Regions from separate parts of the Mesorhizobium sp. WSM1293 genome, predicted to be linked through region 1. Evidence: predicted binding sites of a transcription regulator. Region 1 holds the regulator's gene; each other region holds the start of a gene.

Region 1 (5,052 bases):
CGCTGAACTTCCTCTCGGTCGCCGTCATCGACTATGCCGGCCAGGTAATATCCGAGGAACAGCGCCGGCTCGACACGCTGACGATGTCGCGCGACTCGCTGATCGGTGAGTGCACGGCAATCGTGCGGCGCCGCCTGGAAGATCCCGACCTGGACGTGCGAAGCATCGCCCGTATCGCGCTGGCCGTCCAGGGCATCACCGACACCCGTGCCCGCGCCATGCTGTGGTCGCCGATCACGCCGCACACCGACATCGCCTTCGCCGACATATTCGAAGAGGAGTTCGGCATCCCCGCCATTATGGAGAACGACTGCAACATGATGGCGGTGGCGCTGCGCTGGCGCGACCCCGATCGTTACCGCGACGATTTCATCGCCATCCTCCTGTCGCACGGCATCGGCATGGGGCTGGTGCTGAAGGGCGAATTGTTCACCGGCACCCATTCCTCGGGCGGCGAATTCGGCCACATGATCCATCGGCCGAACGGCGCGCTGTGTCGCTGCGGACGGCGCGGCTGCGTCGAAGCCTATGCCGGCAATTATGCCATCTGGCGCAACGCGCGGCAGATGGGCGAGGATGCAGAGCCCGTCGCCGATGTCAGCGACGCCGACATGCGCGCCCTGGCTGCTGCCGCCCGCGAAAGGGACGGGCCCGAACGGGAAGCCTATCGCAAGGCCGGCGAAGCGCTCGGCTACGGCCTCGGCAGCCTGTTTGCGCTGATCGATCCGGCGCCGGTCGCCATGGTCGGCGTCAGCGCTGCCGCCTTCGACCTGATCGAGCCGGCATTGCGGCAAGCGATTGCCCAGACCGCCGGCGGCCAGCATTCCATGTCGATTTCCTTCGACACCGAGCCGAACGAACTGCCGCTGATCCGCGAAGGCTGCGCCATGCGGGCGCTGATCTTCGTCGATCAGGAGATTTTTGCGCCGGGCGTGCAGGCGAGATCCGGTCTCGGCGGCAAGAACGTGGCGTGAGTTCAAACGAGGGAGTTCAGTCCTCGCGAATGGCGTAACCCGCCCCACGGATGGTGCGAATGACATCGGGCATGCGGCCGTTGTTGACCGCCTTGCGCAGCCGGCCGACATGCACATCGACCGTGCGTTCGTCGATGTAGATCGTCTCGCCCCAGACATTGTCGAGCAGTTGGCTGCGCGAGAACACGCGGCCTGGATGGCGCATCATGAATTCAAGCAGGCGGAATTCCGTCGGCCCGAGCCGGATCTCGCTCTTCTTGCGATAGACGCGGTGCGACTCGCGATCGAGCACGATATCGCCGACCTTGAGCACGCTGGACAGCACTTCCGGCTTGGCCCGGCGCAGCAGTGCCTTGACCCTGGCCATGAACTCCGGCGTCGAGAAAGGCTTGACCAGATAGTCGTCGGCACCGGTCGAGAGGCCGCGCACGCGGTCGCTTTCCTCGCCTCGCGCGGTCAGCATGATGATCGGCAGCCGCTCGGTCTCGGGACGCATCCTTAGCCGGCGGCAGAGTTCGATACCGGAAACCGCAGGCACCATCCAGTCGAGCACCAGAAGGTCTGGAACGTTCTCCTGCAGCCGGATTTCGGCCTCGTCGCCGCGCGTCACCACTTCGACCTGGTAACCTTCGGATTCAAGATTGTAGCGGAGCAGCACGCCTAGCGGCTCCTCATCCTCCACCACCATGATGCGTGGCGCGATCATCGGCTGGTCACCCCTGTCATGCCGCTGGCGCGGACATTGCCGTCTCGTCCTGCTTCGGACGATTGGCTGGCAACTGCGTGCCGGTCAAAACATAATAGGCATTTTCGGCGATGTTGGTCACGTGGTCGCCGATCCGCTCGAGGTTCTTGGCGCAAAACAACAGGTGCGTGCACGCCGTGATGTTGCGCGGATCTTCCATCATGTAGGTCAGCAGTTCGCGGAACACCGATGTGTATTTGACGTCGATGCGTTCATCATTGTTTCTGAGCGTGGCAAGCGCTGCCGCGTCAGCGGCGGCATACTCGTCGACGACCCCCTGCACCTGGATCAGCACCAGCTGCGCCATTGCGTCGATCGAATGCGAAAGGTCGTGCGGCGTGACGCTCAGCCCGACAGTGCCGACGCGCTTGGCGATGTTCTTGGCAAGGTCGCCGATGCGCTCGAGGTCGCCGGCCATGCGGATCGAACCGACCACCGCACGCAGATCGTTGGCCATTGGCTGGCGCTTGGCGATCAGCGTGATGGCACGATCGTCCAGCTCGCGCTGGCGTGCATCCATGATGGCGTCGTCGGAAACCACCCGCTGCGCCAGCGCATTGTCCGAATTGAGCAAAGCCCTGGTCGAGCCACCGACCATCGAGCGGGCGAGATCGCCCATGTCGCGGATCAGCTGGCTGATCTGCTCCAGATCCTCATCGAAAGATGCAACGGTATGTTCACCCATGATCTTCGTCCCTCATATGCCAGAGATCAGCCGAACCGGCCGGTGATGTAGTCCTGGGTGCGTTTGTCGTCGGGGGTGGTGAACATCTTGTCGGTGGCGCCCTCCTCGACCAGATAGCCAAGATGGAACATCGCGGTGCGCTGCGACACGCGCGCTGCCTGCTGCATCGAATGGGTGACGATGACGATCGTATAGTTCTGACGCAGTTCGTCGATCAGTTCCTCGACGCGAGCGGTGGCGATCGGGTCGAGCGCCGAACACGGTTCGTCCATCAGGATCACCTCGGGCGACACGGCGATGGCGCGTGCAATGCACAGGCGCTGCTGCTGGCCACCGGAAAGACCCGTGCCAGGTTCCTGCAAACGGTCCTTGACCTCGTTCCAGATCGCCGCCTTCTTCAGGCTGGACTCGACGATCTGATCCATGTCGGCCTTGCGCTTGGCCAATCCGTGGATGCGCGGCCCATAGGCGACGTTCTCGTAGATCGACTTTGGGAACGGATTGGGTTTCTGGAACACCATGCCGACGCGCGCCCTGAGTTCGACGACATCGATGTTCTTGTCGTAGATGTCCTCTTCGTCGAGCGTTATCTTGCCGGTTACCCGTGCTGAATCGATGGTGTCGTTCATGCGATTGAGGCAGCGCAGGAAGGTGGACTTGCCGCAGCCGGAGGGGCCGATCAGCGCCGTCACCTGGTTCAGGCGGACGTCGAGATCGACGTCGAACAGCGCCTGCTTCTCGCCGTAGAACACGCCGACCTTGTCGCCGCGCATTTTGATCACTTCGTTCGACTTCATCTTGTCGCCCACTGCGTTTTCAAGGGACTGTTCGGTCATGATGTTCATACCAAAATGCCTTTTTTCTACCAGCGCCGCTCGAACCGACGCCGAAGCACGATCGCGGTGATGTTCATGGCCATGAGGAAGACGAGCAGGATGATGATGGCGCCGGACATGCGCTCGACGAAGGCGCGTTCGGCCTCGTTCGCCCACATATAGATCTGCACCGGCAGCGCGGTGGCCGGATCGAAAGGCGTCGTCGGTGGATCGGCGACGAAGGCGACCATGCCGATCAACAGCAGAGGCGCAGTTTCGCCGAGCGCGCGTGCAAGACCGATGATGGTGCCGGTGAGGATGCCGGGCGCGGCAAGCGGCAGGATGTGCTGGAACACCATCTGCATCTTGGAGGCGCCAAGGCCGAGAGCTGCCGAGCGGATCGACGGCGGCACCGCGGCAAGCGCGGCGCGCGTCGCGATGATGATCGTCGGCAGCGTCATCAGCGTCAGCACCAGGCCACCGACGAAAGCGGCGGAGCGCGGCATGCCCAGGAAATTGATAAACACCGCGAGGCCGAGCAAGCCGAAGACGATTGACGGCACTGCGGCCAGATTGTTGATGTTGACCTCGATAAGGTCGGTGAAACGGTTCTTCTTGGCGAACTCCTCCAGATAGATGGAGGCGGCGACGCCGATCGGCAGCGCGAGCAGCAGCACGATCACCATCATATAAAACGAGCCGATGATCGCCACGCCCATGCCCGAGGTTTCCGGGCGGCTGGAGGCGCCGTAGGTGAACAGACCGCTGTTGAAGTGCTCGGCCATCGCGCCCTCGGCCTTGAGCTTGTTCATCCAGGTGATCTGCTGGTCCGAGACCTTGCGTCGCGCTTCCTCGACACTGAGGTCGATCTGGCCCTTGAAAGCGGAGTCGAGATTGGCGGCGGCGAGGATGTTGACGTCGCGTGTCGTGCCGATCACCGAGGGATCGGCGGCAACGATGTCGCGCAACTGGACGCGGGCGCCTTCCGAAAGGAAGCCCTTGAGCTTCTGGATCATCGGCTTGTCATCAGGAGAGATGCCGAGCTTGGCCACCAGCGCGTTTTCGGCGAGCTTGGGATAATTCGCCTTGATCAGAACGCTCGGATCGGTTGCGCGCTTGCCGGAAGGATCGATCACCTTCTCGTCGAACGTGATCGGCAATGACACCGTCGTCTGCCAGAAGGCGGTGTAGCCTTTCGAGACGATGGTGATCAGCATGATTGCCAGGAACGCCAGGCCTACGGAAATCGCCACGACGCCGTAGATGCGGAAACGGCGTTCGGCGGCGTAACGGGCCTTCAGGCCGATGTCGCGGCGCGGATGGGCCGCCGGCCTGACCATCGTATCCATGGGAATGTCGGTCATTCGTACTGCTCCCGATATTTGCGCACGATGTAGAGCGCGACGATGTTCATCACCAGCGTCAGCGTGAACAGCGTCAGCCCGAGCGCGAAGGCGACCAGCGTCTGCGGCGAATTGAACTCGAGGTCGCCGGTGAGCTGGTTGACGATCTTGACGGTGATGGTCGTCATCGCCTCGAACGGGTTGATGGTGAGGTTGGCGGCGACGCCCGCCGCCAGCACGACAATCATCGTTTCGCCGATGGCGCGCGAGGCAGTCAGCAGGATGGCGCCGACGATGCCGGGCAGTGCCGCCGGCAGGATCACCCGCTTGATCGTCTCGGAGCGGGTCGCGCCGAGGCCGAGCGACCCGTCGCGCATGGCGCGCGGCACCGCGGTTATGATGTCGTCTGAGAGAGAGGAGACGACCGGGATCAGCATGACGCCCATGACCAGGCCGGCGGTGAAGATGCTCTGGCCCTGGATGAACGGCG
Region 2 (5,052 bases), on a different contig from region 1:
CCTATGCCAGTCCCGTCGCTGCCAGCCTGGCGTTCGCCGGCATGATCGTGGCGTTTTCGTTGGTGGCGCTGGCTTTTGGGCTGAAACGGCGTTGAGGCCTGGAGCGGTCCAGCGGAACCGGGCTTCAGCCGTTCGGTGTTTCAGGCGAAAGATGCGCGCGTCCGCGCGGCACGCCAAGACCGGTGTCCGGCGGCTCGCCGGCGGCCGGCCTGTCCTCGATCATGTGCGTGGTGCGCCAGCGGCCGAAACGATAGTAGGCCGCCGCCAGTACAAGCGAGCTGATCGAACCCGCCGGGAAGCTCCACCACAGCGCTTCCTCGCCGATCACGCCACGCATGAAATAGGCAAAGCCGGTGCGCACGACCAGCACCGAGATGACCAGGATGATCAGCGGCGGCATCACGGCACCCGTGGCTCGTACGGTGGCAAACAGCACGATGGTTATGCCGAACAGGATGAACGACCACGAGGCGACATTGTTGATGTGGACGGCGATGTCGATCGCCGCGCTGTCGCGGCTCAGGAACAGGCTCAGCACCGAACGGTCGAAAACCGACAGCACGGCAACCAGCGCGCCGGTCAGGACCAGGTTGAAGCCGACGCCGGAGGCGGCGATGCGGCCGATCCGGTCCCAGCGCCCGGCGCCGACATTCTGCGCCGCCATCGAGGAAACGGCGGCGCCGATGGCGAGCGCCGGCATCTGGATGTAGGTCCACAGCTGGGCGGCGATGCCGTAGGCGGCGGCGACCTGTGAGCCGTAGGAATTGACGATGCCCATCACCGTCAGTGCCGCCGCCGAAATGACGATCATCTGCAGGCCCATCGGCACGCCCTTGAAGACGACGATGCGCAGCAAGGTGGGATCGGGCCGCAACAGAGCGAGATTGGCGCCGGCCAGCCGCAGCGGATGCTTGCGCACATAGAGAACGATCAGGATGGCGATCACGCTTACCGTCTGGCCGATCAGCGTGGACGTGGCGGAGCCCGCGATGCCGAGTTCGGGAAACGGTCCGATGCCGGCGATGAGCAATGGGTTGAGCACGATGTCGAGGACGACGGCCAGCGCCATGAAGAAGAAGGGGGTGCGTGAATCGCCGGCACCGCGCAGCACGGTCATGACGAAGGACAGAAGGTTCATCATCGGCACGGCGACGAAGATGATGCGCAGATAGGAGCGCGCCAGCGGCAAGGCGTCGGCCGGTGTGCCGAGCGTGTTGAGAATGGCGTCAACCCAGATCCAGCCGCAGACCGCGAAGATAACCGAGACGAGGAAGAAGAACGTCGCGCTGGTGCCGACAATGCGGCGCGCCTCGGGCAGGTCGCGGGCACCGACCGACTGGGCCACCAGGATGGTGGCCGCCATGCCGATGCCGAACACGGTGCCGAGGATCAGGAACAGGACGAGGTTGGCGTTAGAGGTGGCGGTCAGCGCCGATTCGCCGAGAAAACGGCCGACCCAGACGGCGTTGATCGAGCCGTTGAGCGACTGCAGCACGTTGGAGCCGAGCACCGGCAGGGCGAACAGCAGAAGCGTGCGCGGGATCGGGCCGCTGGTCAGGTCGCCGGTGCGCCGGCGCGCGGGCATTTTTTCGTCCATGGCGGGCAACTCGGCGGATGGTGATTTGGATCCAGTCCACGATGATATCGCAGGCGGGACCGAGATGCACCCTTGCGAACGCGCCGCACTGAAAGCCGCTGCTTCGTTCATGCCCAGCCGCGAGCCCCAGCGGACGCGCCAAGCGCGCCCGCCTGGGCAGTGGTGGTTACTTCCTGGCGAGACCCGGCAGCGTGACCTGATAGACCAGGAACATGGTGTCGACATCGGCGCCGTCTTCCGCCTTGTAGGGTGCGCCGACCTGAAAACCGTCCTGGGCGAGGAAGTCGTTGTCGTTGGCGACGAACAGGAAGTAGTCGTCGGGCAGCTTCGGATCGAGAACGCTGACCACCGACATCGCCTCCCACTTCTCCGACAGGTTGTTCTTGTCGTTCGGCGCGCCATTGTGCAGGCCGAAGCGGCCGAGTTCGCCCTTGTCGTTGATGTCGATGAACGGCGTCAGCTTGGCCGGCATCACCGACGGGTCGAGCACGCCCTTGGGCGCCAGCGGCTTGTCGGCGGCATCGAAGGCGCCGCCGGCGATGTCGGTCGCGGCCGAGACGTCGACGACGAAGATCTGGCGCACCAGCGAGGTGTCGCCCTTCAGCCCCTGGCCGTTGCCGCTGTCGCGCGCCAGCATCAGGAAGGTCTTGTCGGAGAGCGCCACGATCTCGCTCTGCGCGGCGATCTTGGTCTTGCCCTTGGCATCCTTGAACACCGGCAACGGCACGACATACTCATGCGCCAGTTTGAGGTGGGCGAGGTCGGACGCGTCATAGACCAGCGCACGCGTGTTCTGGCGCGTCGCGGGCGAATCGCCGCCATCCTGCCGGGGCGCCGATTGCAGCACCGCGATCAGGAACTTGCCGTCCGGCGTCATCGCCATTCCCTCCAGGCCCTGGTTGTTCTGGCGGCCGGTCTCGGGGTCCTTCGGATCGGGCTCGGCGGCACCGGGTCCCGGATTGTCCGAGGCGAAGTTCGGCGTGCCGTGGCGCATCGGCACGAAGGCGGCCGGTGGCTGGGTTGCCGACAGCAGATGCCCGTCGGCGGAAAACCGATAGATGTTCGGGCCGTATTCGTCGGAGATGAACATCGAACCATCGGGCAGCCGCACGATCGCCTCGTTGTCGAGCGCCAGCTTGCCATTGTCGGCTTGCGGCAGGATCGGCATGTCGCCGCTTGCCGCGCGCACGCCGTTGAGTGGGTCGAGGCCTGTGGCATCAGCCCCCTTGTCGTCGGTGAGAAGCATGGTGTCGGCGAGCGTTGCCTTGATGCCCGTCTGCTCCTGGCCGGCAGCAGGTGCCGCGCCCGGTGCGACCGGAGCAAATTCGATGGCGATCGTGTTGAGGCGCGGCCGGTAGTCGGTGGTGCCGACGACATTGTAGCCACGGTCCGGCAACAGCCAGAGCGAACCCCTGTAGCCGGCGGTGTCATGCGTCCAGCCTGATGCGTCGATCGCCATGCCGGAACCCGAGCCGAAGGTCTCGCCGAACTTGTCGCGCTGAGCGGCCGGGATGCGGCCGACGCCGACCAGCCCCTTGTTGACGAGGCCGCCGACGGTCGCGGTGCTGTCGGCGAGCGCCGGCGCCAAGGCGGTGAACAAGGCCAGCGCGACGCCAAGCGACGCGGGTCGATACAGGTGCTTCATGGATAATCCTCTTTGTGACGGATGTGCCGGAGCGGCCGCGGGACGAAAAACTGAAAGAGGTGCGACATCGATGATGCTGCGCAAGCCTCCCCGAAATGCGGTCTACGGCGCGAACATGATGCTTGCGTGACAGCGCGCAGTGCATGCCGGCGGTCGACGAAAAACGATGCGCGCGCCGGCACTGGACACTTATGTCTAGTAGATATATGCTCCAGTCTTCGGACCAACCGTGGAGGGGAAGCCTTGAAGTCGCACTACCGCGCAGTCGTCATCGGAGGTGGCGTGGTCGGAGCCTCGGTGCTCTATCACCTGACGCGGTTCGGCTGGAGCGATGTGGCGCTGATCGAGCGCGCAGAACTGACGGCCGGTTCGACCTGGCACGCGGCGGCAGGCTTCCATGCGCTCAACGCCGATCCCAACGTGGCGGCGCTGCAGGACTACACCATCAATCTCTACCGGGAGATCGAGGCCGAATCCGGCTGGGATATCGGCCTGCACATGACGGGCGGCGTCAACATCGCCAGCGATCCCGCACGCTGGGAGTGGCTGAAATCAGCCTGGGCCGTGTTCCAGTCGGTCGGCATCGAGACCGCGCGCCTGGTCACGCCCGACGAGATCAAGGCGATCTGCCCGATCGTCGACGTCACCGGCGTGCTAGGCGGCCTGCATGATTCCAACGAGGGTCACCTCGACCCGTACGGTACCACGCATGCCTATGCGGGTGCTGCGAAGAAGCGCGGCGCCGACATCATCTTGCGCAACCGGGTCGTCGAGCTGAAAGCACGTGCCGACGGGCGCTGGGACGTCATCACCGAGCAGGGCACCCTCATCGCCGAGCATGTCGTCAATGCCGGCGGGCTGTGGGCGAAGCAGCTCGGCCGCATGGCCGGCGTCGACCTGCCGGTGACGCCGATGGAGCACCACTATTTCATCACCGATGACATTCCGGAGATCGCAGCACTTGACAGGGAAATCGGCATCGCCGTCGATCTCGACGGCTTTTCATACCTGCGGCAGGAGCGCAAGGGTGTGCTGCTTGGCGTCTATGAGCAGAACCCAAAGCACTGGAACATGGACGGAGCGCCGTGGGATTACGGCATAGAGCTGATCCCGGAAGACATCGACCGCATCAGCCCGGAACTCGCCAAGGCGCATGAGCGCTTCCCTTGCCTGGCGACGGCCGGTATCCGCAAATGGGTCAACGGCGCCTTCACCTTCACGCCGGACGGCAATCCGATTGTCGGGCCGGTGCGCGGCCTGAAGAACTACTGGGTTGCCTGCGGCGTCATGGCCGGTTTCAGCCAGGGCGGCGGCGTCGGCAAGTCGCTGGCCGAATGGATGATTTTCGGCGAACCGCAGGCCGACATCTTCGGCATGGATATCGCTCGCTACGGTGCCTTCGCCGCCAACCGCGAATATCTCAGGCAGACGACGCGCCAGTTCTATTCGCGCCGCTTCGTCATGACCTTTCCCAATGAACGGCTGCCCGCCGGCCGGCCGCTGAAACGCCCCGGCGCCTATGACGGCATGAGCGCGGCGGGATGCGAATGGACGGCTTCCTGGGGGTTGGAAATCCCGGCCTATTTCGCGCCGATGGGATTTGCCGAGAACACGACGCTGCGGCGCTCTAACGCCTTCGACATCGTCGGCGAGGAGGCGCTGCAGGTGCGGCGCGCCGCCGGCCTGGTCGATATCTCGGCCTATGCGCGCTATGCGGTGTCGGGGCTGGGTGCGGAGGCGTGGCTGGACCGGCTGCTCGCCTGCCGATTGCCGAAGCCGGGGCGGGCCGGCCTGGCGCCGATGCTCGGCC
Region 3 (5,052 bases), on a different contig from region 1:
GATTGAAGGTGGCATTGCTGCCGTCACCACGCGGAATGACGTGGGCGATCTTGCAAGCAAGGTCCTCCACCTCGAACTCGGTGATGCGCTTGGCAGCGCTGCGGCCGGTCAGAAGCTCCTTCCAGCTGTGCTCGAAGCCCATGCCGAACGGCGACAGCAAGCCAAGGCCCGTGACGACGACACGCCTCATCGCAGGTCCTCCCCGGTGATGACTGCAGAAAGCGTCAGGCCGAAGCCTTGTCGATGTACTTCACGGCATCGCCGACGGTCAGGATGGTCTCGGCCGCGTCGTCGGGGATCTCCACGCCGAATTCTTCTTCGAACGCCATGACGAGTTCGACCGTGTCGAGGCTGTCGGCGCCCAGATCATCGATGAAGCTCGCCTGCTCCGTCACTTTGTCGGCATCGACGCCAAGGTGCTCGATGACGATCTTCTTGACGCGCTCTGCGGTGTCACTCATTTGGGCATCCTCGTCTTTTGTTTGTCTGTCTTCGTTAGCGGGCAGAATGCCGCTAATCAAGCTGAAAGATGGTCCTGCCGGAAACGCAACGACTACGGACCGATTTTTGCCCGAACCGCCGGGTTGCGGGCCGCATTACACGAAAAATAGCTGAGGTCCAAGCCGAAATGGTCTCTTTACACAACCCGCCGGCGTTGCTGCAGAACCTCGTTCAAATCATAGCCATGCCGCCATTTACGTGGATGGTCTGGCCGGTGACGTAGGCGGCTTCGTTGGAGGCGAGATAAGCGACGGCGGACGCGACTTCGACGCTGGTGCCCATGCGCCGCGTCGGGATCGCCGCCATGATCGCCTCTTTCTGCTTGTCGTTGAGCTTGTCGGTCATTGCCGATTCGATGAAGCCTGGTGCAACACAGTTAACTGTGATGTTGCGGGTGGCGATCTCCTGCGCCAGCGACTTGGAGAAGCCGATCATGCCGGCCTTGGAGGCGCAGTAATTGGTCTGGCCGGGATTGCCGGTCACGCCGACCACCGAGGTGATGTTGATGATACGGCCATGGCGGCGGCGCATCATCGGATGGGTGAGTTCGCGGGTGAGCCGGAAAACGGCGGTCAGATTGACCTCGATCACGCTGTCCCAATCGGCATCCGACATGCGCACGAACAGCCCGTCCTTGGTGATGCCGGCGTTGTTGACCAGGATGTCGACGCCTTCGAGATCGGCCTCGGCTTTCTGGCCGAGCGCCTTGACCTCGTCACGGTTGGACAAATTGGCCGGGAACAGCTTGACCCGGTCGCCAAGCTCGCTAGCCAGCGCCTCCAGTTTCTCGACGCGGGTGCCATGCAGGCCGACGATCGCGCCTTGCGCATGCAGCATCCGGGCGATCGCCTCGCCGATGCCTCCCGATGCGCCGGTGACGAGCGCCTTGCGGCCAGTCAATTCGAACATTTTTGTCTCCTGATTGAGAAGAGAACACCCCTTTTGCAGGGAATGGGATCAAATGGGGCTTTATGCAAGCGCTGCTAGCGTCGCCTCGACCTCAGCCGCCGAGCCGACCGACGCAGTGGCGATGTCGCGGTTGATGCGCCGCGCCAATCCCGAAAGCACCTTGCCGGCGCCAATCTCGTAAAGCGTGGTGACGCCATTTGCGCCGAACCACTCCACGGTCTCGCGCCAACGTACGCGGCCGGTTATCTGCTCGACCAGGCGGCGGGCGATCTCGTCCGGATCGCTGGTCGGGCTGACCGTGACATTGGAGAGGACGGGAACGACCGGCGCATTCTTTGTCACACCGGCGAGTGCGTCGCGCATGACGTTCGCGGCCGGCGCCATCAGCGCCGAATGGAAGGGCGCGGACACCTGCAGCATCAGTGCGCGCTTGGCGCCTTTCTCAGTGCACAATTTCGCCGCCAGTTCGACCGCGGCCCTGGCGCCGGAAATGACCAGTTGGCCGCCGCCATTGTCGTTGGCGATCTGGCAGACGGAGCCTTTGGCAGCCTCGGCGCAGGCTGCTTCGACATCGGCCTGTTCCAATCCGATGATCGCCGCCATGGCGCCCTCGCCGGCCGGCACCGCCGCCTGCATGGCATTGCCGCGGATGCGCAGCAATCTGGCGGCATCGGCAACCGAAACGAAGCCGGCAGCCGCCAACGCGGAATATTCGCCCAGCGAATGACCGGCGACATAGGCGATCTTGCCTTTCAGCGAGAAGCCGCGCGATTCCAGCGCCCGGATCGCGGCCAGCGACACCGCCATCAGCGCCGGCTGCGCGTTGGCGGTCAGCATCAACGTCTCTTCCGGCCCTTCCCAGATCAGCTTCGACAGGTTTTCGCCGAGCGCGTCGTCGACTTCCTGGAAAATTCTGCGCGCCTCGGGAAAGGCGTCGGCGAGATCCTTGCCCATGCCGACTGCCTGGCTGCCTTGTCCAGGAAAGGTGAATGCAACGGCCATGCGCGGGCTCCCAAGGGCTGGTTTTGCTTGCCTGATAGACGAGTTTTTCTTGCCTGTGACGCAAGGCAGGCCGCCAAGTCAAGCCCGGTTCGACCCTGCTCGACGGCAGCTTCATCCGCCGAGTGCCTGTTCCGAAAGGCTTTTTGGCGATCACTCCTGATGAAAACCGCTCACGATTCGTTTGCTGGCTCTTCTTATTTTGGCCACAGGCGCTAGCTTTGCGTGACAATTCCATGACAATCGAGTGACGTGCTTGTCGCTGGGTGGGGAAGTTAAAGTGGCAAAGAGTTACAAACGCGCCGGCAAGGCCGCGCCACAGTTCCTGGAAGACGACCCCTCCACCGGCTATCTGCCGGGCAGGAGATGGCCGGTCATGCGCTATGGGCTGATCAGCCTGGCGATCGCCGCCGTCCTGGTGTTTGCCATCGAACTGATCGTGCGCGGCGACTTTGCCGGCACGGTCTCCTTCTTCCTGCAGCCGCTCAAGCCGGGCTGGACCACCATCGTCGTGTTCGCGCTGATCCTGATCGGCCTCGATGCGGTGCTGGGCCGCAGCCATCAGAGCCTGATGATCGTCGCGCCGCTGACGCTATCGCTTGCCTTCGTCGGCCACCAGAAGTCGCATTATCTCGGCGATCCGCTCTATCCGACCGATTTCCTCTATGCCCGCCAGATCTTCGCGCTGTTGCCGCTTTTGGTGCGCGACCGGCCGATGACCGCGCTCGCCATGGTCGTCGGCATCGTCGCCGGCCTGTCGCTGCTCGTCTATGGCTGGCGGATGTGGCGCCGCAAGGTTCCCGCACTCAGCCGCAAGGGACGCCTTGCGCGGCTGACGCTGGCAGTGCCGCTGCTCGCCTTCTTCGTTTCGATCATGGACTATGCCACGTTCTCCTGGACCAGGGACCGGTTGCAGATCATCCCGATCATGTGGGACCAGAAGGAAAACTATGCCTCCAACGGTTTTGCGCTGGCCTTTGCGCTCAATGTGCCGATGGCGCATGTCTCTGCGCCGCCGGGCTATTCCGACAAGGCGATCGCGGCGATCGCCAGGCCCGATGTGACCGCCTCGGTGCCGGCCGAGAAGCCTGACATCATCATCGTCATGAGCGAGTCCTTCTGGGACCCGACCAAGCTGCCCGGCGTCACCATCACGCCCGATCCGATCCCCAATGTGCGGGCGCTGCGCTCCGGCTCGATGTTCTCGCCGGAGTTCGGCGGCATGACCGCCAATATCGAGTTCGAGGCGCTGACCGGCTTCTCCAACGCGTTCCTGCCGGCCGGCAGCATCCCCTACCAGCAATATGTGCGCACGCCGACGCCGTCGCTGGCAACCTTCCTCAAGAGCCAGGGTTATCGGGCGCGCGCCATCCATCCGGGCACCAACTGGTTCTGGAACCGTGGCGCGGTCTACGCCGATTTCGGCTTCAACGATTTCAAGTCGGAAGAGACGCTGCCGCCAATGCAAAAGCGCGGGCCACTGGCATCGGATGCCGCGATGACCGACGAGATCATCAGCGAGGCCGACGCCAGCGAAGAGCCGGTGTTCTTCTTTGCGGTCAGCCTGCAAAACCACGGTCCCTACGAACCGAACCGCTATTACAGTCCCACGCACAGGGTGCAGGCGCCGATCAGCCAGTGGGCGCGCGAATCGCTGCTCAGCTACGCCGAAGGCTCAGCCGATGCCGATCGCGGTCTCGAACGCCTCGTCGAATGGGCAAAGACACGCTCCCGCCCAACCGTGATCGCCTTCTTCGGCGACCATCTGCCGCCGCTCGGGCCGGTCTATGTCGAAACCGGCTTCCTGAAGGACAATGTCGCGCCGCGCAAGGAAGCGTCGCCCGAGGCTGCCCTCGAGCATCATGAGACGCCGCTGGTCATCTGGTCGAACCGCACCGGGCCGGCTGAGCACATGGGCGCTGTCAGCCCGGCCTTCCTGCCCTATCATATACTGAAAACGGCCGGCATCAGCCATCCCTACTACACCGGCTTCCTGGGCGAGATGAGCGAACACTACCGTGTCGTCGACCGCAATTTGCTGCTGACGCCGGCTGGCGAGGCCACGCCCGATTGGGCGCGGCAGAAGGAGATCGATCCGGCGATCCGCGATTTCCGCCTGCTGCAGTACGATATGATGTTCGGCAAACGCCACGCAGCGCCCGACTTCTTCCCCGAAACGGTCGACAAGATTGTCGCCGCCCATACGAGTTGAGGCCAGCGATTTCCTCAGAGCCTGCTGGTCCGTCTCGGGTCGCGTGTTCAGTTGGTCAATTGCAGCTTCGTGAAGTTGTTGGCGATCTGAAGGAACACGTTCGGCAGTTTGGTCGGATCGTTGACGGCATAATAGTTGCTCGGATCCGAGGCGCAGGCGCTGTAAAGCGCACGGTTGGCTGCGGTGTCGGATTGCAGCACCATGGTGTAGATCTGCACGCCCTCGTTCTTCAATTGCGTGCAAACGTTTTTGGTCCAGCCGTCGACATTGCGCGCAGCGGTCGTCTGGTTGTCCGATCCGAAGCGGCCGCCAGCCAGATAGCCATAGGATGTGTAATCCGACTTTGTCGATTCTTGTTCGCTGGCGCCATAGACGACGTTCTCGCCGTCGGTGAGCAACAGCACGATCTTGCTGATGCCGGGCGTCTTCCA
Region 4 (5,052 bases), on a different contig from region 1:
CGAGGCGGCAATCCGGATTGAGGCACGGCCCGCATCTGCGGGCCTTTTGCCGTCACTTTGCCGTTTCGGTTTCGGCTTCAGTCTCGTCTTCGGGCTTCGAACGTTCCCTCGCTGCAACCTTGGCTGCCAGCTTCTCGGCCTTCTTGGCCGCCTTCTGGCGGTCGCGTTCCTTGCGTTCCTGATCGTAGTTTGGTGGTCGCGCCATATCGGCTCCTTTTTCACTGCCTCGCGGCTCTGGTCCTGCCTAGGAGCATTAGCCGTCAAACACAACAGCTGAAGCGATAGTGCGTCGATGATGGCCAGGCTTGCAAGATGCGCGCCGCAATGATGGGGCCACGCCCATCACTGCGGCGGCGATACCTATCGCCATCGATTTGCCGATCAGATGCCGCTTCGGTCAATCACCAGATCGGCGGCACCAAAACGGTCCTTTGCCGTCAGCTGCTGGTGCCAGTAGGGATAGAGCAAGGGCGGCCGGCTGACCGCGTCGAGGCGCGCGCGCTCCTCGTCGGAAAGCACCAGGCTTGCCGCCGCGATGTTGTCCCGGAACTGCGTTTCCGTCCTGCCGCCGATCACCAGGGAACTGATGGACGGCCGGCCAAGCAGCCAGGCCAGCGCCACCTGCGCTGCCGACACGCCGCGCTGCGCGCCGATCTCCACAAGCACATCGACGATCCGCCACAGCCGGTCCTCGTCGCGGATCGGTGGTTCCGACCAGCCCGCGAGTTGGCGGGCGGTGGGGCTGTCACGGCGGTATTTGCCGGACAGCAATCCGCCGGCAAGCGGGCTCCAGACCAGAACGCCCAGCCCCTGGTCGACGGAAATCGGCAGCAGTTCGTACTCCGCTTCGCGCGCTTCCAGCGTGTAGTGGATCTGCTGCGTGATGAAGCGCGGCTGATGACGGCTGTCGCTGATGCCGAGCGCCTTCATCACCTGCCAGCCGGAATAGTTGGAGCAGCCGACATAGCGGATCTTGCCCTGGGCAACCAGCGTGTCGAGCGCGGCGATGGTTTCCTCCAGCGGCGTCACGCCATCCCATTCGTGCAGGAAATAGATGTCGATGACGTCGGTCTTGAGCCGCTTCAGGCTCTTCTCGCATTCCCGGATCAGGTGATGGCGCGACAGGCCTTCATCGTTTGGACCTTTGCCGATCCGCATCCGTGCCTTAGAGGCGATCAGCACGTCGCCCTTGCGCTTGCCGCCGAGCGCTTCGCCGATGATCTCTTCCGAAATGCCGTTCGAATAGACATTGGCGGTGTCGATGACATTGATGCCGGCGTCGATACAGAGATCGATCATCCGGCGCGCTTCGTCGAGATCGGTCTTGCCGACCGCCGAAAAAGCTCCGGCGCCGCCGAACGTCATGGTCCCCATGGTCAGTGTCGAAACTTTCAGGCCGGAACGGCCGAGGGTGCGGTATTCCATGTCGGTCCTCGCGATTGCATTGGGAAAGGGCTGGGGAGGGTGCCCGAATGAGGCCGCTATTTGTAGGACAATTTGGGCGACGTGTCTCCATGCCAGCGCGGCGGATCGATCATGCCTGGCTGGATCGACAGCGGTGGTGACCATGCTCGCGCTGCAATAAAACCGTCATTGCAGGCCTATATGGAAGTCGGCTCAGGTGTTGCCGTTCCCGGGCTGTAAGCCGGGAGTTTGGGGCGCCGGACGTGGATCGACAGAGCTTGCAAGTGGAGCAGCCGATAATGACCGAGCTAAAACAGAATTCTCCGGCCAGGGATTGGCTTGAAGCCGAGCTCGCCGACACGCTTGACGAAGACTATGAGCTCGAAATGTCGGAGCCGGCGCTGTCGATGGAGATCGCCAAGATCTACAAGAACTCGCATCCGCCTTCGATCGATCGCATGCAGTATTTTCGCGACCTGATCACCCTGCAGTCCGAATTGATCAAGCTGCAGTCCTGGGTCGCCCACCACAAGAAGAAGCTGGTGGTGATCTTCGAGGGACGCGATTCGGCCGGCAAGGGCGGTGTCATCAAACGCATCACCCAGCGCCTCAACCCGCGCATCTGCCGTGTCGTCGCACTGCCGGCGCCGACGGAGCGCGAAAAGTCGCAATGGTATTTCCAGCGCTATGTCCCGCATCTGCCGGCCGGCGGCGAGATCGTGCTGTTCGACCGCTCATGGTACAACCGCTCGGGCGTCGAGCGGGTGATGGGCTTTGCCCAGCCCGATCAGGTCGAAGAATTCTTCCACGACGTGCCGGAATTCGAGCGCATGCTGGTCCGCTCGGGCATCACCGTGGTCAAATACTGGTTCTCGATCACCGACGAGGAACAGCAGATGCGCTTCCTGATGCGCATCCACGATCCGATGAAACAGTGGAAACTGTCGCCGATGGACCTGCAGTCGCGCGTGCGCTGGGAGCAGTACACCAAGGCCAAGGAAGAGACCTTCGCCCGCACCAACATCCCGGAAGCGCCCTGGTTCATCGTCGAGGGCAACGACAAGAAACGCGCGCGGCTGAACTGCATCGACCATCTGCTCAAGCAGCTGCCTTACGAGGAAGTGCCGCACGAGGAGATCACTTTGCCGGAGCGCGTCTTCAACCCCGAATACGAACGCCAGGTGCTGCCGCGCGAGCTCTACGTGCCGGAGAAGTATTGAGGCAGACGAAGCTGCGATCTCCCCCACGAGGGGGGAGATTGGCTCTCCACCTTACGCCCGCTTGATGGTGACGTGCGTCGCGAGCGGGGTCGCCACCTGCTCGCTGCAGACATAGCCGAGCTTGAGCATGTCCAGGCCGGCAAAAAGGTTCTCGCCCGTGCCCAGCAGCACCGGCGCGATCGCCAGATGCATCTCGTCGATCAGTTTTTCCTGCAGATATTGCCGTATGGTGGCGACGCCGCCGCCGACCCGCACATCCTTGCCGCCAGCGGCAGCCTTGGCCTGTTCAAGAGCTGAATGGATGCCGTCGATGACGAAGTGGAAAGTGGTGCCGCCCTCCATCGTGATCGGTTCCCGCTTGTGATGGGTCAGCACGAAAACCGGCACATGATAGGGCGGGTTGTCGCCCCACCAGCCTTTCCAGCTGTCGTCAGGCCATTCGCCGCGGATCGGTCCGAACATGTTGCGGCCGAGGATCCAGGCGCCGACATTTTCGAAGCTGCGCGCCGCGAACGCCTCGTTGACGTCGGTGGTGCCGCCATCTTGTCCGAGCACCATCTTGCGGAAGGTGCGGGTGTCGACAAACCACTTATGCAAGGATTCCCCACCGACGCCGAGCGGATTTTGCAGATCCTGATCGGGACCGGCGCCATAGCCGTCGAGCGATAGGGTGAAAGCGTTGACGCGAAGTTTGGACATGCGAGCCTCCTCGATAACCGATTGTGTTTTGCAAGCAGTTGTTTTGTAACAAACCGATTGTGAATTGCAAGCGGTATTTTCAAGCTCAAACGAAGCCCACGCAACGGTCAAGTGGCCCTCGCTATGGATTCCCCGGCCAAGAGCCGGAAATTGGTATGGATGTCGAAGCGGATTGGCCGACATTGCTCGCCGCGACCGGCCGTCGTCGCGAAGAGAAATTACCCCTTCAGCATCTCCGCCACTTCGGGTGCGAAATAGGTCAGGATGCCGTCGCAGCCGGCGCGCTTGAAGGCGAGCAGCGATTCCAGCATTGCCTTCTCGCCGTCGATCCAGCCATTGGCGCCTGCCGCCTTGATCATCGAATATTCGCCTGACACCTGGTAGGCGAAGGTCGGCATCTGGAACTCGTCCTTCAGCCGCCGAATGATGTCGAGATAGGGCAGGCCGGGCTTGACCATCAGCATGTCGGCGCCCTCGGCGATGTCCTGTTCGGCCTCTCTCACCGCCTCGTCCGAATTGGCGTGGTCGATGTAATAGGTCTTCTTGTCGCCCTTGAGCAGACCGGCGGTGCCCACCGCCTCGCGATAGGGTCCGTAGAAGGCCGAGGCGAATTTGGTCGCATAGGACATGATCGCCACGTCCTGAAAACCATTGGCATCGAGCGCGTCGCGGATGGCGCCGATGCGGCCGTCCATCATGTCGGACGGTGCGATGATGTCGGCGCCGGCGGCCGCCTGGATGACGGCAGCGGCGGTCACCTGTTCCACGGTCTCGTCGTTGACGATGATGCCGTCGCGCAGGATGCCGTCATGGCCGTGGCTGGTGAATGGGTCGAGCGCTGCGTCGGTGATGATGCCGATCTGCGGTACCGCATCCTTGATCGCACGGGTGGCGCGGTTGATGACATTGTCGGGATCGAGGATGTGCGAGCCGGTCTGGTCGCGCAGCGAGATGTCCACATTGGGGAAGGTGGCGAGGGCGGGAATGCCGAGTTTTGCCGCGCGCTCTGCCTCCTTGACGGCGAGATCGATCGACAGGCGGAAGACGCCGGGCATGGCGGCGATCGGCTCGCAAACACCCTTGCCCTCGACGACGAAGATCGGCCAGATCAAATCGTCGACCGTGAGCCGGTTCTCTTGCACCAGACGGCGCGACCAGTCGGCCTTGCGCATGCGGCGCAGACGGCGGCTGCCGGTGATTTCGTCGACGCCGCGCGCGCCGGCGGGCTTTGCGGGGGTGAATTTGTTCATCGCCAGTACTCTCGTTCGGGCAGGCTTTTACCACGAGCTCCCGCCGCTGACCAATGCGGCACGATTGTGCCAGCAACGCGGTCGAGGCCTATTCGGGTTGCCCATTGCCTGACAGAATCTGTGCCGCGCCCCTGATGGCGACACGGAAAGCCTCGTCGAAGCCGACACCGCGCACCTGCCAGATGTAGGTCTTGCCGGCCATGGCCAGCCGCCAGTCGGCGATCCAGCCCAGTTCCTTGTCGCTCCAGACGAGGCTGCCGTAAAGCGCCTGGTCGGCGCCGGCCCTCTTCGCCAGTGTGTCGAGCTTCGTCATCTCGGCATTGCGAAGCGCCTGATCGTCCAATCCGGCCTGCGACAGCTGCGCCACCGTGGGAAAAGTCACCTGCATGGCCAGCGGTACGGCGGCATTGCCGAACGATTCGCGCATCAGCATGCCACGGTCGTCCTCGGCATCGAGCGCGTAATGCGTTGTTCCGCGC

Evidence for each region. Region 1 encodes PhoB, which activates phosphate uptake and scavenging genes when phosphate is short. Its sites were predicted from a motif close to TGTCATNNANCTGTCAT; they were not measured.
Region 2: the regulator PhoB is predicted to act here: its motif matches at 3,358-3,374, upstream of M729_RS0102145 (esterase-like activity of phytase family protein).
Region 3: the regulator PhoB is predicted to act here: its motif matches at 2,635-2,651, upstream of M729_RS0120730 (LTA synthase family protein).
Region 4: the regulator PhoB is predicted to act here: its motif matches at 1,578-1,594, upstream of ppk2 (polyphosphate kinase 2).

The regions. Positions count from the first base shown of each region.
Region 1 covers NZ_AZUV01000023.1:44,351-49,402, forward strand. Annotated here, with positions in the region: gene M729_RS0124360 (ROK family protein) at 1-974, shown strand, start outside; gene phoB (phosphate regulon transcriptional regulator PhoB) at 991-1,680, opposite strand; gene phoU (phosphate signaling complex protein PhoU) at 1,697-2,404, opposite strand; gene pstB (phosphate ABC transporter ATP-binding protein PstB) at 2,431-3,249, opposite strand; gene pstA (phosphate ABC transporter permease PstA) at 3,267-4,583, opposite strand; gene pstC (phosphate ABC transporter permease subunit PstC) at 4,580-5,052, opposite strand, start outside.
Region 2 covers NZ_AZUV01000001.1:416,432-421,483, reverse strand. Annotated here, with positions in the region: gene M729_RS0102155 (MFS transporter) at 1-95, shown strand, start outside; gene M729_RS0102150 (MATE family efflux transporter) at 125-1,585, opposite strand; gene M729_RS0102145 (esterase-like activity of phytase family protein) at 1,764-3,242, opposite strand; gene M729_RS0102140 (FAD-dependent oxidoreductase) at 3,486-5,052, shown strand, end outside.
Region 3 covers NZ_AZUV01000016.1:84,419-89,470, reverse strand. Annotated here, with positions in the region: gene fabF (beta-ketoacyl-ACP synthase II) at 1-190, opposite strand, end outside; gene M729_RS0120745 (acyl carrier protein) at 225-461, opposite strand; gene fabG (3-oxoacyl-[acyl-carrier-protein] reductase) at 673-1,410, opposite strand; gene fabD (ACP S-malonyltransferase) at 1,471-2,412, opposite strand; gene M729_RS0120730 (LTA synthase family protein) at 2,657-4,621, shown strand; gene M729_RS0120725 (pilus assembly protein) at 4,669-5,052, opposite strand, start outside.
Region 4 covers NZ_AZUV01000013.1:132,622-137,673, reverse strand. Annotated here, with positions in the region: gene M729_RS1000000137350 (hypothetical protein) at 53-205, opposite strand; gene M729_RS0118190 (aldo/keto reductase) at 382-1,425, opposite strand; gene ppk2 (polyphosphate kinase 2) at 1,704-2,624, shown strand; gene M729_RS0118180 (dihydrofolate reductase family protein) at 2,676-3,323, opposite strand; gene hemB (porphobilinogen synthase) at 3,542-4,573, opposite strand; gene M729_RS0118170 (DUF2066 domain-containing protein) at 4,662-5,052, opposite strand, start outside.